Regions from separate parts of the Geobacillus stearothermophilus ATCC 12980 genome, predicted to be linked through region 1. Evidence: riboswitches for the same ligand, from Rfam matches in the RefSeq annotation. Region 1 holds a riboswitch; the other holds the start of a gene.
What was found. Region 1 has a riboswitch for cobalamin ahead of QSJ10_RS07945 ((2Fe-2S) ferredoxin domain-containing protein). Riboswitches for the same ligand answer to the same signal wherever they lie in the genome.
Positions count from the first base shown of each region.

Region 2: another riboswitch for cobalamin. It lies ahead of QSJ10_RS04065 (ribonucleoside-diphosphate reductase subunit alpha); the one in region 1 lies ahead of QSJ10_RS07945 ((2Fe-2S) ferredoxin domain-containing protein).

Region 1 is NZ_CP128494.1:1,466,163-1,474,142, reverse strand. Features, by position in the region: gene pflB (formate C-acetyltransferase) at 1-146, shown strand, start outside; gene pflA (pyruvate formate-lyase-activating protein) at 205-954, shown strand; gene QSJ10_RS07965 (IS982 family transposase) at 1,009-1,887, opposite strand; gene QSJ10_RS07960 (glycerophosphodiester phosphodiesterase family protein) at 2,044-2,925, opposite strand; tRNA gene QSJ10_RS07955 (tRNA-Gln) at 3,099-3,170, shown strand; gene rraA (ribonuclease E activity regulator RraA) at 3,409-3,894, shown strand; cobalamin riboswitch at 3,955-4,148, shown strand; gene QSJ10_RS07945 ((2Fe-2S) ferredoxin domain-containing protein) at 4,334-4,732, shown strand; gene QSJ10_RS07940 (energy-coupling factor ABC transporter permease) at 4,760-5,476, shown strand; gene QSJ10_RS07935 (energy-coupling factor ABC transporter substrate-binding protein) at 5,481-5,774, shown strand; gene QSJ10_RS07930 (energy-coupling factor transporter transmembrane component T family protein) at 5,758-6,483, shown strand; gene QSJ10_RS07925 (energy-coupling factor ABC transporter ATP-binding protein) at 6,480-7,319, shown strand; gene cobJ (precorrin-3B C(17)-methyltransferase) at 7,341-7,980, shown strand, end outside.
Region 2 is NZ_CP128494.1:745,748-753,727, reverse strand. Features, by position in the region: gene QSJ10_RS04085 (gamma-glutamylcyclotransferase family protein) at 1-245, opposite strand, end outside; partial or broken gene QSJ10_RS04080 (gamma-glutamylcyclotransferase family protein) at 306-422, opposite strand; gene QSJ10_RS04075 (hypothetical protein) at 454-606, opposite strand; partial or broken gene QSJ10_RS04070 (ribonucleotide-diphosphate reductase subunit beta) at 807-1,846, opposite strand; gene QSJ10_RS04065 (ribonucleoside-diphosphate reductase subunit alpha) at 1,921-4,203, opposite strand; cobalamin riboswitch at 4,334-4,529, opposite strand; partial or broken gene asnB (asparagine synthase (glutamine-hydrolyzing)) at 4,731-6,639, opposite strand; gene QSJ10_RS04055 (IS66-like element ISBst12 family transposase) at 6,798-7,980, shown strand, end outside.

The DNA.
Region 1 (7,980 bases):
GCGAAACATTATTAGACGCGATGGAACATCCAGAAAAATATCCGCAATTAACGATTCGCGTCTCTGGATATGCCGTCAACTTCATTAAACTAACTCGTGAACAACAAATTGACGTCATTAACCGCACGTTCCATGAAACAATGTAATCTCTCCCCCCTCCTTCTTGTGAGGGGGTATATTTCTCTTAGGAAGGAGAACATGCGTATGAAAGGATTTATTCACTCCATCGAATCATGCGGTACCGTCGATGGCCCGGGCCTTCGTTATGTCATCTTTACACAAGGATGTGTATTGCGCTGCCAATATTGCCATAACGCCGATACATGGGAAATCGGAAAAGGAAAAGAAATGACCGTAGAAGAAATTATCGATGACGTGAAAACGTACTTGCCGTTTATCAACGCTTCCGGCGGCGGGATTACCGTCAGCGGCGGAGAACCTTTGCTACAAATCGACTTTTTAATTGAGCTATTTAAAGCATGCAAAAAACTCGGCATTCATACAGCAATCGATTCGTCAGGGGGATGCTACACGACAGAAGCATCGTTCCAGCAAAAATTAAATGAATTGCTTTCCTATACGGATTTAATTTTGCTTGATTTAAAACATATCGATGAAAAAAAACATCGGAAACTGACAGGAAAAACAAATAAACACATTTTACAATTTGCTCGGTTTTTATCCGAAAAAAACGTTCCTGTTTGGATCCGGCATGTTCTCGTTCCAACCATTACCGATGACCCTAATGACTTGCGCCGTCTCGCCGCTTTTATTCGTACGTTAAATAATGTGGAAAAAATTGAAATTCTCCCGTACCATAAACTAGGGGTATACAAATGGAAAGCGCTTGGATTGAAGTATCCTTTGGAAGGAATTGAACCTCCTTCGGAAGAAAGCGTACAAATGGCCCAACAAATCTTAAATGGAACGGAAAATAGCACGCCTCTTACGTAATGTAAGAGTTTTTTTCTGATTTCACATATATATACCCGTGGTGCTAGTTGAGCTTTATCGCTCAACTAGCCCAAGTGTAACCAGGGAATAAGCTAACAATATACCGTCTAGTGCCACTTCAAATCCGATAATCGAATTGGCTCGGATCCCCGTGATGCGATAGTGATCAACCAGAACCGAGAACACCGTCTCGATCACTTTGCGTTTTTGTTGGATCCACTGCTCCCATGTCTCAGACGCACGATGTTTCTGGTTTTTTCGAGACGGAGTCCAAAGCGCCATTTGGTATTCTTCGTACAGCCTTTTTTGCAAGTCACGGCTAATGAATCCTTTGTCCCCGAAGTTATACGGGTGGGGAATTTGGGTCATCACGCTTTCGGCTGCGATTCGATCGTGGCAAGATGCTTCCGTCACCACATACCCCATTGGCAGCCCTTGATCGGTCACTTGAAGGTGCAGCTTCAACCCGTAGTACCATTGCTTTTTGGAAGCGCAATACCCGATGTCGGCGATCTCTTGAAACCGTTTGACGCGATGCATTCTTGCCGTATGGCACAACGGGAGCGGCAAGCTGTCGACGACGGCATAGGCATGATGTTGACCGCGTTTTGCCAGCTCATGACGGATCCATTTGATGGCGAAACCAAGCGCCCGGCAACGGCGGTTATACCGGGAACGTTCGAGAAACGAGCCGTTTGTGAACAAATTTCCCGTGACAAAACGATGCCACGCCCGTTCAGAAGTAAAACCGAGCAGCTTTCCTAAAAGATGAATGGCGATGATGACAGCGTCCTCTTGCTTGACCAAATGGCGATTTCGACGATGAAGATGCACCTGAATGCATGAAAGTTGAGCAGAAACAAAAACGAAAATGGCGGCATATTGCTTTTGAATCTTGGCCCGATCTGTAGTAAAATGAAAGTGCTCTTGCATGGGGGTTCTCCTTTCGAATGGCAGGTCGCACTTTCATTCTACAGGAGATCCGCCAGCAAGGGCTATTTTTATGCTTGCTCAAGTTTATCTAGCACCACGGGTAACCATAATAACATTATGTAAAAAATAAGCTCCCCCTGGCTCCCTGAAGGCGGGTCAATGACGGGGCAAACGACGGCAGGCGGCAATGCGGCCAGGGCGGTCTGGATAATCGGTGAACACACCGTCCACGCCCATGGCGCATAGGCGAGCGAGATCGTGTGGTTCATTGACGGTATAGACGTGAACCATGAGCCCGCGGCCATGGGCGGCGCGCACCCACTCTTCGGTGACGGCTGGGAGCGGCAAGCCGATGCCATCGGCATAGACGGCGATTTGTTGCAACAGCTCGTCGCGGCCACTTCGCGCTTCCTTTTCGCCGACCAATTGAATGAGCGGGACGCCGCGCGGGATGAGCGGGCGGAGCGCCTGCAAACTTTCTGGATGGAACGATTGAAACATGACGCTTCCGCGCTGGAGAACGCCGTGTTTTTGCAATAGGCGGGCGACCGCCCGTTCGATGCCGGGCTGTTTCGTTTCGACGTACAACGGAACGTTTACACGTTCCGCTTTCAGCATCCGAACCACCTCATCAAGCGTCGGAACGCATTCGCCGGCAAAGCGTGGATCGAACCACGATCCGGCATCCAATTTTTTGAGCTCACGCAATGAAAAATCGCTGACTCGCCATGGCGACCGGTGCGGGTAAACCGTTTCGACATTTGTCGTCCGGGCGAGCGTCGCATCATGCAGGACAACGAGCTTCCCGTCTTTCGTTGCGCGCACATCGACTTCGATATAATCGGCATTCATGCGGGCGGCGAGGCGGTAGGATGAGAGCGTATGCTCCGGCGCGTGTCCGGACGCGCCGCGGTGGGCGATGACGGTGGTTTTCGGCTGGCTGGGTGGCTGCCAGGCAGCCGCGGCCGCTAAGACGATCGGCAGCGATAACAAAAACAATGCGCAAAGATAGATGCGAAAAACCGTGATCCGGCGCATAGACATCTCTCCCTTCCAGTATCATATCGGAAAAACAAGTGCGAGAGAAAACGAGGGGATATAGCAGGGAAAGGATGTTTGTACCGATAGTGTCGCACATCAAGCAAAAGAATATTCAGGTTGATGCATAACGTGCACCATCATGACGCATACTGTAAACGACAACAAAACGTTGGGCTATAGCCAAGCGGTAAGGCAACGGACTTTGACTCCGTGATGCGCTGGTTCGAATCCAGCTAGCCCAGCTGAATCGCCGGACGGGGTCCGCACGTCCCGGCGGCCAAAACGGCTTCCGCCATGTTGTGCGGGGCCGTTTTTTCGTTCGCCGGAAAGCGGGGACGAGAACATCTTTTTATCGTTTTCAGCGGCCCCGCAAGGACACGCATCCGATGCCCGAGCAGAAGCAGCGCCGCAAAAAAATGTGGTGTCGGCAGGATTTTGACGAATGGTGGCGAATGAAAAAAAACGAAAGGGGAGAGGATCATGAAAACAGCTGATTTATGCGATCAATGTTTAGATGAGTTGCAAGTGTGCGAACTTTCGTTTCAATCGTACGGCGGAAAACGGATGTTTTCCGGGCCGATCGCGACGGTCGACGTGTTTGAGGACAACGTCCTTGTCCGTGAAGCGCTCGAGACGGTGCTGCCGGGGACGGTGCTCGTGGTCGATGGAAAAGGCTCGCGCCGCGTGGCGCTATTAGGCGACCGGTTGGCGCAAATCGCCTGCGACCGGGGGCTTGCCGGCGTCATCATCCACGGCTGCATTCGCGATTCGGCGGAAATCGGCCGCATGCCGCTTGGGGTCATGGCGATCGGCACGTGCCCAGTGAAAAGCAAAAAAGAAGGAAAAGGCGTCCGCGACGTTGTGCTCGAGTTCGGCGGCGTCCGCTGGGAGCCGGGCGCATACGTGTACGCCGATGCCGACGGCGTTGTCGTCGCCCGCGAAGATTGGTCGGCAAAAAACGGTTGACGGCAACGCATTGGTTGTACTACGATGAAAACGGATGCTTGTTCCATGACAGCGCATATATGGCGGTAAGACAAACAAGGTGCCTAAGCCTGCTCTAGGGTTTGGGTGAAAAGGGAAGCCCGGTGAAAATCCGGCACGGTGCCCGCCACTGTGATGGGGAGCTTTGCGGCAACAAGTCACTGAAGGATGCTTCGGGAAGACGCCGTCAAGCGATGATCCTAAGTCAGGAGACCTGCCTTGTTTGGATCGGACGGATGCCTACGGGACTATAGGCAGACGTGCGGGAGAATGATGGCTGCATTGGGCCTGTTTGGGCCGTTTACGGCTTTCGTATACATTTTTCTGCACCTCTGCTGTAGAGGTGCTTTTTCTTTTGCCGAAAACCTGCCCGTCTGTCTGCGTCTAAATTCTATCATTCTAGCCAAAAAGGGGGGATTCGGTGGCGACATGGGATTTGCGGGGAATGAAGCATCATGTGCTCATTTGCAACGGAGGGACGTGCCTCCGCCATGGCGGGGATGATGTGACAACGGCGGTGCGCGAGGAGATCGCCCGTCTCGGGCTTGACGACGCTGTCCATACAACAAGGACGCGCTGCAACGGACGATGCCAAGACGCGTGCGTGATGATCGTCTATCCGCAAGGCGTCTGGTATCGACAGATAACGCCGGAGCGGGCGAAGGAGGTTGTGCGCGCTCATTTGGGTGAGGGGGTTCCGATGCGGGAGTGGGCGACGTATGAATACGAAGGCGAATTGGTGTTGACGCCAGCCGGCGAACGGGAGGCGCCAAGCGGAAAACGGAAAACGGAACATGCTGCGAAAGGAGTGAAGGGATAAATGAAGAGAGCGGTTCGATGGAGCAAAATGGCGGCTTTGTTCGTTTCCTATTTTTTGTTGACGAATGAAAATGAAGCGTATGCCATGCACATTATGGAAGGATTTTTGCCTGTCAAATGGGCGCTGTTTTGGTGGCTGTTGTTTTTGCCGTTCTTTGTGTTCGGATTGCGGCGGCTTGTGCATACGCTGAAGCAGCACCCCGAACATAAGCTTCTGATGGCGTTAGCTGGCGCGTTTACATTTGTATTGTCGGCGTTGAAAATTCCATCCGTCACCGGCAGCAGCTCGCATCCGACCGGGATCGGCTTCGGCTCGGTTTTGTTTGGACCATGGGTGATGGTGGTGATCGGCACAGTCGTTCTTCTCTTTCAAGCGCTGCTTCTTGCCCACGGAGGAGTGACGACGCTTGGGGCCAATGCGATGTCGATGGCGATCGTCGGCCCGTTCGTCGCGTACGGAGTGTATCAACTGTGCCGAAAAGGGGCGGTATCCAATCGAGCGGCTTTGTTTCTTGCCGCTTGTTTGTCTGATTTGGCTACATATGTCATGACGTCCCTGCAGCTTGCCCTGGCGTTTCCGTCTCCTGATGGGGGAGTCACCGCCTCGTTTTTGAAATTCGCCGGCATTTTTGCCATTACTCAAGTGCCGTTGGCGGTGACGGAAGGCATCATAACGGTAATCGTCTGGAACTGGCTTTCCTCCTATCAAGCTTCTCCGCTGTTCCAAAAGGAAAAGGAGGCGTAATGCGATGAAGAAAAATGGCTTGCTCGTGTTGCTGGCTGCTTTGCTTGTCATCATTCCTCTTTGGTGGGCGCGCGGATCGGAATTCGGTGGAACGGACGATCAGGCGGAAAAAGCCATTCAAACGCTCAACCCGCATTATCGGCCGTGGTTTGAGTCGATCTTCACCCCTCCAGGCGGCGAAGTCGAAACGCTTCTGTTCTCGCTGCAAGCCGCGCTTGGCGCCGGCGTGATCGGCTACGTCGTCGGGTTGTACAAAGGGCGTTCGGAGCGGAAAAACAGCCATGATTCGCGAGTTTGACCGTTGGGCGTATGACAACCGGCTGCGGGCATGGCGGGCGGAGTGGAAGCTGATCGTGGCGTTTGTTATGCTTGCCGTTGTCATGATGGGCGGCTGGCGCGAACAATGGCTTGTGCTCATCGGAATGGCGTATTGGATTGTCGCTCGTGCACGAGTGCCGTTTTCCGTGTATGGAAAAGCGATGCTCGCCGCCTCCGTTTTTTTAGGGCTCAGCCTGCTGACGCTCGTTGTGTCCGTGTCGGTTCCTTTTCAAATAACTTTCATCGACAGCCAGCTGCAACCGGCTGCAAAGCTCGCCGTCCGCTCCCTTGCCGCCTGGTCGTGCTTGTTTTTCCTTCTCATTACGACGCCGGCGCCGGACTTGATTGCGGTGCTGAGGCGAATGCGGCTGCCGGCGGCGCTCGTGGAACTTTGCTTTCTTATGTATCGCTTTATCTTTTTGCTCGAGCAGGCGGCCGCAGAGCTGATGCTGGCGTTGCGGGCCCGCAGCGGGGGAACGCATTGGCGGCATGGCGGGATGCTGATGTACCAACTATGGATGAAAACGTGGCAGTCGTATGAAGCGTTCAGCCGTTCGCTTGCGGCGCGTGGAGGCGTCGCGTCGGCTGGGCATACGCATCAGCGGGAAAAAGCGCATGTGCCTCTTGTCGATGTTGCGGCCGGCATCATCATGGCCTTGCTGCTTGGGTGGGCATGGCGGAAAGGGTGAAAACGTTGCTGCTGCGAATGGAACGAGTGAAATACGCTTATCAAGCAGAACGGTACGTGCTGAATGGGATTGATTGGGAAATTCCAGAGCGAAAAAAATGCGCCTTGATCGGGCCAAACGGCTGCGGCAAAACGACGTTGTTTCTTCATTTGAACGGGCTGCTGCGGGCGCAGGAAGGAGCGGTGTATTGGAAAGGGCGCAACATGTATGAACGCGGCGCTGATTGGACGCAATGGCGGCGTGAAGTCGGCATCGTCTTTCAAAACCCGGAGCATCAAATCCTCGCCCCGCTCGTGCGTGATGAATTGGCGATCAGCTTAGTCCATGCCGGAATCGATCGAGAAAAAATGAGGGAGGCGCTTGCCGCGATTACGGCGGAATACCACCTTCAATCTTGGCTGGACCGCCCGACCCATCAATTCAGTCTCGGACAGAAAAAATGGCTGACGCTCTGCTGTACGATGGCGGCCAAGCCGGACTTGCTCGTATTGGACGAACCGACCGCCTATTTGGATCAGCATCAGACAAAGCAGTTTCTCAAACAAATTGACGCCATTCACCAGGCGGGGACGACTGTGTTGATCGCCACCCATGACATGGATTTCGTCTGGCAGTGGGCGGATGTCGTCGCAGTCATGCACGAAGGACGGATCGTGATGCAAGGGGCGCCCGAAGACGTATTCGCCGACCGCCAGCGGCTGTTGGACATTCGCTTGGATGTTCCGCTGTTCGTGCGGCTTTGGCAAGCATGGCGGCCAGAGGAAAAGATCGTCCCCGATGTGTTGCGCCGTGAAAGGGACATGAGCGGCGAATGGAGTGTGAAAAATGGGTGCTAGTCGGCAAAAGGAGGGATCATGATGAGCGGCAAATTGCTCATTGTCGGCTTCGGCCCGGGAAGCGTCGACCATATGACGAAACGGGCTCGGGAAGCGATTGAAGAAAGCGACGTCATCATCGGCTACAAAACGTACATCGAACTTGTGCGCGATCTCATTGCTGGAAAAGAGATCATTAGCACGGGCATGACCGAAGAAGTGAGCCGCGCCCAAGCGGCGGTGAAGTGGGCCGAGCGCGGCAAAACGGTTGCCGTCATCTCCAGCGGCGACGCCGGGTTGTACGGCATGGCGGGGCTCGTGTATGAAGTGTTGATCGAAAAAGGGTGGACGAAAGCGAGTCCGATTGAAGTCGAAGTCATCCCCGGCATTTCCGCGATTCATTCGTGCGCGGCGCTGCTTGGCGCCCCGATTATGCACGATGCCTGTACGATCAGTTTGAGCGATCATTTGACGCCGTGGGAGCTGATTGAAAAGCGGATTGACGCCGCGGCGGCGGCCGATTTTGTCATCGCGCTGTACAACCCGAAAAGCGGGCGGCGCACTCGGCAGATTGTGGAGGCGCAGCGCATCCTGCTTCGCCACCGGTCTCCGGAGACCCCGGTCGGTCTGGTAAAAAGCGCGTATCGCGAGCGTCAGCATATCGTCCTCACCGACTTGGCGC
Region 2 (7,980 bases), 720 kb from region 1:
TCCGTCACATAGCGCGCCGGAATTTTGTACAGCACGCCTTCGACCCGGTCGCCCGGAGAAGGGACGATATCTGCGACCCCTCCTTGCCGACCGCGGGAATACCGGGTGAACGCCAACCGGTGATCGTCAAGCACCGCTCGGCCCATCACCTCAAAATGCGGGACAGTGCAGCGAAAATCGCGTTCGCTCATGCAAGAGCCATAGGCAAAGTACATCACTTCATCTTTGGAATGGAGAAACACCATCCAATCACCTCCAAAAACTTGTTTGGCGTGTTGCTCAAGCCACTCTTTTCGTTCTGATGGGTACACGTACGTGTAACACGTGTACTTCTCGCCATCAGCATCTATGGCGGTCACGGTGATCCGTTCATAATGGTTAGGCTGTCCCGGGCCGTGATACCCTTCAAGCTGGTCAAGTATGGCAAGCGACGTTTCCGGGTCGCCAAGCTGGTTATAGGCGATGGCGCTTGAACCCAGCTGAGCGAAACGTTGAAAAATCGCTTCCCCCCCTCTTCAGCCATACCTCGTCATTGTCGTGCTCCTCTTCCACGAGCCACTGATTCAATTGCTCGCGCAGCCGTTCGATTTCCTGTTTTTTCCCCACTTCTCCCGTCCCCTTTCGCATTCAAAAGCAAGTTTTTTCTCATTATACCAAGGTAAGGCGCCCAAGCCTACCGTCCGACAACAAACCGCAACATCTCTTTTCCTTTTCTCTTCCCCATTGTATAATGCAGCGAGAATCCCTCCGTTAATCATGTTTTCCGGCAAAAAACCGCGTTGGACGATGCCCCAACGCGGGTTTCCTTACAGCTCATCAAACCCATTATCGACTTGTACTTTCGTATACTGGCGTGGTTTTTGCTCGAAGAAGTCTGATTTGCCAAGGTCAACTTCTTCATACGCTTTAATCCAGCGGAGCGGGTTCGTCCGGTAGCCGTCAAACGGGCGGTCAAATCCGAGCTGGTGGGCGCGGACGTTGGCGTAAAACTTAATGTACGCTTCCAAATCAGCCAAGTCGATGCCATCGATGTCATTCCCAATGATTTCCCGAGCCCATTCGATTTCCAGCTCTGCCGCTTTCATAAACGTGTTCCGGACGAAATCGGCAAGCTCCGGCGTCCGATACTCTGGGTATTCGTTCAACACTTCCTTGAAAATTTTTGTAAACAAATCAACATGAATGTGCTCGTCACGGTTGATGTAATTGATCATCGTGCTCGTCGCCACCATTTTTTGCTGGCGCGCGAGGTTGTAGAAAAAGGCGAACCCCGAGTAGAAAAACAATCCTTCTAAAATAACGTCAAAGACGATCGACCGCAGCAAGTTCTCCACGTTCGGCTCTTCGGCAAACGCCTTGTAGCCGTTCGTCACAAAATCGTTCCGCTTGCGTAGCGTCGGTTCGTTTCGCCAAAAGTCGAATACTTCATCTGCTTTGCTTTCGGCACAAGGCTCGAGAGCACGTACGAATAGGAATGGTTGTGAATGACTTCCTGCTGGGCGAGCATGATCATGAGCGCATTGATGCTCGGGTCCGTAATGTAATCAGCGACACGTCCGGCGTAGTCGGTTTGGATGCTGTCAAGCAGCGCCAAGAGTCCAATGATTTTCAAAAACGCATCCTGCTCGCGGGCGGTCAGCTGCGGAAACTGCTTCACATCTTGGGCCATATTGATTTCAAACGGCGTCCAAAAGTTGGCGAGCATTCGCTTATATTTCGCATACGCCCATGGGTAGGCGATATCGTCCCAGTTCAACACATTCGAGCAGCGGCCGTTGATAATGCCCGTCGAACGGTTCGGCGCCTCTGGATCCATAATCGGCCGTTTGACTAAGCTGATTGTCATGATCCATTCCTCCCTTTCAGCTAAGCTTCGGCGTGAATCTTTCCCCGGAATCGGCAACGTCTGGGGGAAGACCGTCAGCTCGCGCAAGAATCGCACTCGTCGATCGTCCCCGATGTCGAACGCACGTAATACGTCGTTTTCAGCCCCGATTTCCACGCCGTCAAATGCAAATCGAGCAGCTCTTTTGCCTTAATCGTGTTCACGACGTAGAAGTTAAAGGAGATGGCTTGGTCGACATGGCGCTGGCGGGCGGCGTTTTGCTTGATGCTCCAGCGCTGGTCGATATGGTACGCCGATTTGTAATACCATGTCGTCTGTTCGTTTAAATCCGGCACCGTAACGGGAATCTTATAATCTTTCTTTTCCTCGGCGTACACTTTTAAGAAAATCGGGTCAATGCTCGCTGTACTGCCGGCGATGATCGACGTCGAGGCGTTCGGCGCCACCGCCATCACATAGCCGTTTCGCATCCCATAGCGGGCCACGTCTTGCTTCAGCCGATCCCAATCCAATTCACCGTGGCTTTCGTAGCCGCGCCGCTCAAAATAAGCGCCTGTCTGCCAGTCCGACCCCGGAAACGCCGGGTAGCTCCCTTTCTCTTTGGCGAGCTCCATGCTCGCTTGAATCGCCAAATACGCGATCGTTTCATACAGCTCGTCGGCATAGCGGACCGCTTCGTCCGACTCCCAGCGAATGCCTTTTAACGCCAACAAATGATGCCAGCCAAAGGTTCCAAGCCCGACAGCGCGGTATTTTTCGTTCGTCAGGCCGGCTTGCAGCACAGGGATATTGTTTAAATCAATGACATTATCGAGCATCCGCATTTGAATCGGGATCAGCCGCGCCAAAACGCCGTCGGTCACCGCCCGCGCCAAGTTGATCGACGATAAGTTGCAGACGACAAAATCGCCTGGGATTTTCTCAATGATGATCGTCCCGTCTTTCACATATTGCCGCTTCGTCACTGTCGGGCTTTGGTTTTGCGCGATTTCCGTGCAAAGGTTGCTGCAGTAGATCATCCCGAGATGGCGGTTCGGGTTTTGCCGGTTCACTTCATCGCGGTAAAACATAAACGGCGTCCCCGACTCGAGCTGGCTGCGCATAATGCTTTTCATCACGTCGATCGCCGGCACTTTTTCTTTCGACAGCCTTGGTTCGTTGACGCATTGCCAATATTTCTCGCGGAAACTCCCGCGCCCTTTTTCCTCATCATAAAAATCTTCCAAGCTAAACCCCATCACCTTCCGCACTTCATGCGGATCAAACAAGTACCAGTCGCCGCGCTGTTCGACTTGCTCCATGAACAAATCAGGGATGCACACGCCGGTGAACAAATCATGCGTCCGCAGCCGTTCGTCGCCGTTGTTGAGCCGCGCATCGAGAAACGCAAAAATGTCTTTATGCCATACATCCAAATAGACGGAAATGGCTCCTTTTCGCTGTCCCAACTGATCGACGCTCACCGCTGTATTGTTCAACTGCTTCATCCACGGGATGACGCCGGAGGAGACCCCTTTGAATCCTTTGATGTCGCTGCCGCGCGACCGGATTTTGCCTAAATAGACGCCGATGCCGCCGCCCGATTTCGACAAATTGGCGATGTCGGTGTTGCTGTCATAAATTCCTTGCAAGCTGTCATCGACCGTATCGACAAAGCAGCTTGAGAGCTGGCCGTACGACTTCCCAGCGTTGGCAAGCGTCGGCGTCGCCACGGTCATGTATAAGTTGCTTAACGCCCAATACGCTTCCTTCACGAGCGCAAGGCGCCGCTTTTGCGGTTCATTCGCCATGAGCGTCATGGCAATGACCAAAAACCGCTCCTGCGGCAATTCATACAACCGCCGCTCATAATCGCGGGCCAAATACCGGTCCGCGAGCGTGCGCAGCCCAATGTACGTAAACAGCTTGTCCTTCTCCGGATCAAGAAATGCACCGATGGCGTCGACTTCTTCTTTCGTATAACGTTCAAGCAAGAACGGACTGTACACCCCTTGTTCCGTCAGCGCAACAAGCAGCGAGTAGAAATCGCCATACCGCTCGCGTTCCTCGTACCCGCGCTGCCGTGCCGCCTCGCGGTACAATTGCCGCAAATACAGCCGGGCGCACACAAACGTCCAGTCCGGCTCCTCTTCATCAATGTAAGAAAGTCCTTCCAAAATAGCCGTTTGGTGCAGCTGTTCTACCGTGACGGACTCCTTTCGGCTAAGAAGCTGCCAAACACGCTCGACGTATTCATCAAGCGACAGACGGCCGAATCCAGCCGCGGCTTGCCCAATCAGCGACACAAACTCTTCACGTGAAAACGAAACCGACTTCCCTTGATCATCGAGGATGATCGTTTTCGTCAATGTGGTCATTCGTTTCTTCTCTCCTTCCATAAAAAAATCCGCTCGGGCAGGCGAGCGGATGAAACGACAGACGAAAAAAGGCAGACGAACTCCTTGTTCTTTTCCCCTATCGTTTCATCTTCTCACACCCCGAAGAACATGAAACGTTCCAAGCAAGGCAGGTCTCCTGACTCGTGCATCGTCCTACTTTGGGGCCTTCCCAGCGGCGCGCCGAATGGCTCTTGCCGCCAGTGGCCATCCCATTTCGTCCGCACATACAGTTGCGGGGGCAGTTCCGGATTCGCACCGGATTCCCTATTAAGTCCTGATGGACACCGTTGCTTAGCAGAACAATATGTAGTTGTAAAAAAAGACCTCAAAACCAATATATAGTAGTTTAGCATCCTGATGGAACAAGCATATACCAAAACTGGGAAAATTGCAAGAGCGGGAGAAAGCAAATTTTCTCTTTCGCTTCGCCAAAGGCAAGGAAACTGTCCGCACCATCGAAAAAGGCGTTCTAGGTGTCGCCCTTAGAACGCCCTGTCGTTTCCCTGCTACGCCTCCAAAACAGACGCTGGCCGCTTCTCGTTTTGTACGGATGGAGCAAAATCGTACTTCTTTTCCACATAGACTTGATGCCAAACCATAAACGCCAAGACCGTCCACAGCTTGCGGCTATGATCCGCCTTGTGGCGGGCATGTTCATCCAGCAGCCGATAGAGCACGTCCTTATGGAACAGATGATCAGTTTCGCTTTCGTTGATGAGCTGTCTCGCCCAGTCATACATTTCGTTTTTCAGCCAGTGGCGAATCGGCACGGGAAACCCTAATTTTTTCCGGTTTAACACATGATCCGGTACGATGCCTTCGGCGGCTTTACGTAAAATATATTTCGTTGTGCCGTTGGCGGTTTTCATGTCAGGGGCGATTTGCCTAGCAACCTCAAATACCTTTTTGTCTAAAAAGGGAACGCGCAGCTCAAGCGAATGGGCCATCGTCATTTTGTCCGCTTTGACTAAAATATCGCCCCTTAGCCATGTATGAAGATCAATATACTGCATCCGGTTGACGGGTGGGTCATGAAGCGTTTCGCGGTAAAACGGAGCCGTCACCGCCGTATATTCGCACCCTCCTCGGTACGTTTTGAGCAACGCCGCTTTTTCCTTTTCGCTATAGATTTTCGCATTGCCGACATACCGTTCTTCAAGCGGCGTCGTTCCGCGCTCCAAAAAGCTTTTTCCTTTCATCCCGTCCGGAAGCATCTTCGCGATCACCCGCAACACCGCTTTTACGATGTTTGGCATGCGCGCAAACAGCCGCAACGACTCTGGTTCGCGGTAAATGTTGTAACCGCCGAACAGCTCGTCCGCCCCCTCGCCGGAAAGCACAACCGTGACATGCTTTCTCGCCTCACGAGCGACAAAATAAAGCGGCACCGCCGCAGGATCGGCAAGCGGATCGTCCATATGCCACATAATTTTCGGCAGCTCTTCCATATACTCCTGCGGTGAGATGACATAGCTAATGTTGTCTACCCCAAGCTTCTCTGCGGTTTCTTTTGCGACATCGATTTCACTGAACCCTTCCCGCTCAAACCCGACGGAAAATGTCTTCAGGTGCGGATGGAATTGTTTCGCGATGGCGACGATGAACGATGAATCAATGCCTCCCGACAAAAACGCACCGACCGGCACATCGCTGCGCATATGGACGTTGACCGAATCAAACAGCGCATCGCGGATTTTCTTTACAAGCTCCTCTTCCGATTGGCGAATGGGCTCGAAGGATGCCTTCCAATAACGATGAATGGTGAGCGGTTTTCCGACTTTTTTCTTGAGATAATGCCCCGGCTCCAGCTTGTAAATGCCGGCCGACATCGTCAGCGGCTCAGGGACATATTGGAATGTTAAATAATGCTGCAGGGAATCACCGTTTGGCGATTCCTGTCCGAGGGCCAGCAAGATGCTTTTCTTTTCCGAAGCGAAAAACGTGCGGTCTCCTTGCTCCGCATAAAAAAAACGGCTTAATGCCGAACGGATCGCGCGCCGCAAACACCGTTTTCTCTTGCTTGTCCCAAATGACAAACGCAAACATCCCGCGCAGCTTTTCGACCGCTTTTTCTTTTTCGGCGCTGTAAAGGGCGACAATCACCTCGGTATCCGAATGCGTCGCAAACGAATATCCTTTCGCCGCCAGCTCTTCCCGCAATTCAAGATAGTTGTAAATTTCCCCGTTAAAAATGATCCAATATCGATCGTTTTCATAAGACAGCGGCTGATGTCCCGCCTCCAGATCGATGATGCTCAAACGCCGAAAACCAAAACTCACGTAGTCATCAAAAAAATACCCCTCATCGTCGGGGCCGCGATGGGTAATCAGGCGGTTCATCTCCACCAACGTTGTTTTCCATGTTTGCTCAATCGCTCTTGGGCGATCATGAATACAGCCAATAAAACCGCACATGGCGATGATTGTCCCCCCCACTTTGCTAAGAAGAATCCAAAAACAACACCAAAAACCTTTTTGTTTAGTAACTATTCAGCCACATCATAAAGTGAGCTGAATATTTTCTTCTTTCCTTGTCTATGATGTGAATATTGATAGACAAGGAGGTGAATCGCATGTTGACGGTACAACAAGCTGTATTTACAGTTGAGAGCTTAATCGGCAAAGTTCAACAACAAAAACAGCTCATTCATCAACTCATTCAAGAAAATGAACATTTGCGTCACGAAAACAAACAGCTACGCAAAGAAAATGAACAACTGAAGTACCGTGTTCAAGAGCTGGAAGCACGCACGAAAAAAAACAGCTCCAATAGCCATTTGCCCCCATCTTCTGACCGTTTTGAGAAAAAGCGTTCCTCCCGCGAGCCGTCTGGCAAAAAGCCTGGTGGGCAAGAGGGACATGAGGGGAAGACGCTCCGTCAAGTGGAACATCCACATCATCGTGTCGTCCACCGTGTGCATACGTGTCAAGGATGTGGAGCTTCTTTGCGTGAAGTCAAACCGTTCAAAGTCGATATCCGTCAAGTGTTTGATGTCCCTCCTGTGGCGATCGAGGTGACACAACATGAACGTGAAGTGAAATCGTGTCCACATTGTCGATGCGTGCAACAAGCCGAATTCCCATCCCATGTCACGAATCATGTGCAATACGGTCCACGGCTCACGGCGCTCGTTGTTTATTTACATCATATCCAATTGATCCCGTACAAGCGTTTAAGTGATACAATCGAAGCGTTATATCAACACTCGATTAGTACAGGAACCCTTGCCAATATGGTGAAACGAGGACGCGAAGCGCTGGAATCAAATATGGACATCATCGAAGACGCCTTACTTGAATCCAACATCCTGCATGTCGATGAAACGAGTTTGCGCATCAATGGGAAACTCGCATGGGTGCATGTCGCGTGTACATCGAGATATACATACTTGGCTCCTCACGCTTCTCGTGGAAAAAAAGCGACCGATGAGATCGGGATTCTTCCCCGATATGAAGGGACGATGATGCACGATGCGTTCGGTACGTATCCGAAATACACACATGCCACCCATGCCCTTTGTCATGCCCACCATTTGCGTGAGTTAAAAGGATTCATCGAACAGGGGCATACGTGGGCGATGCGCATGACCACGTTTCTGTTAGCCGCCAAGCAAGCCGTCGAAGCCCATCACGGTGCACTTTCCGAAGAAGAAGCGAGACGGTGGGAACGAGTGTATGATCGCATCCTAGAAAGAGCACAACACCGATTAGAAACGATGACGCCTCTTCCGAAAAAAGCACTCGCTTTTGTTCGAC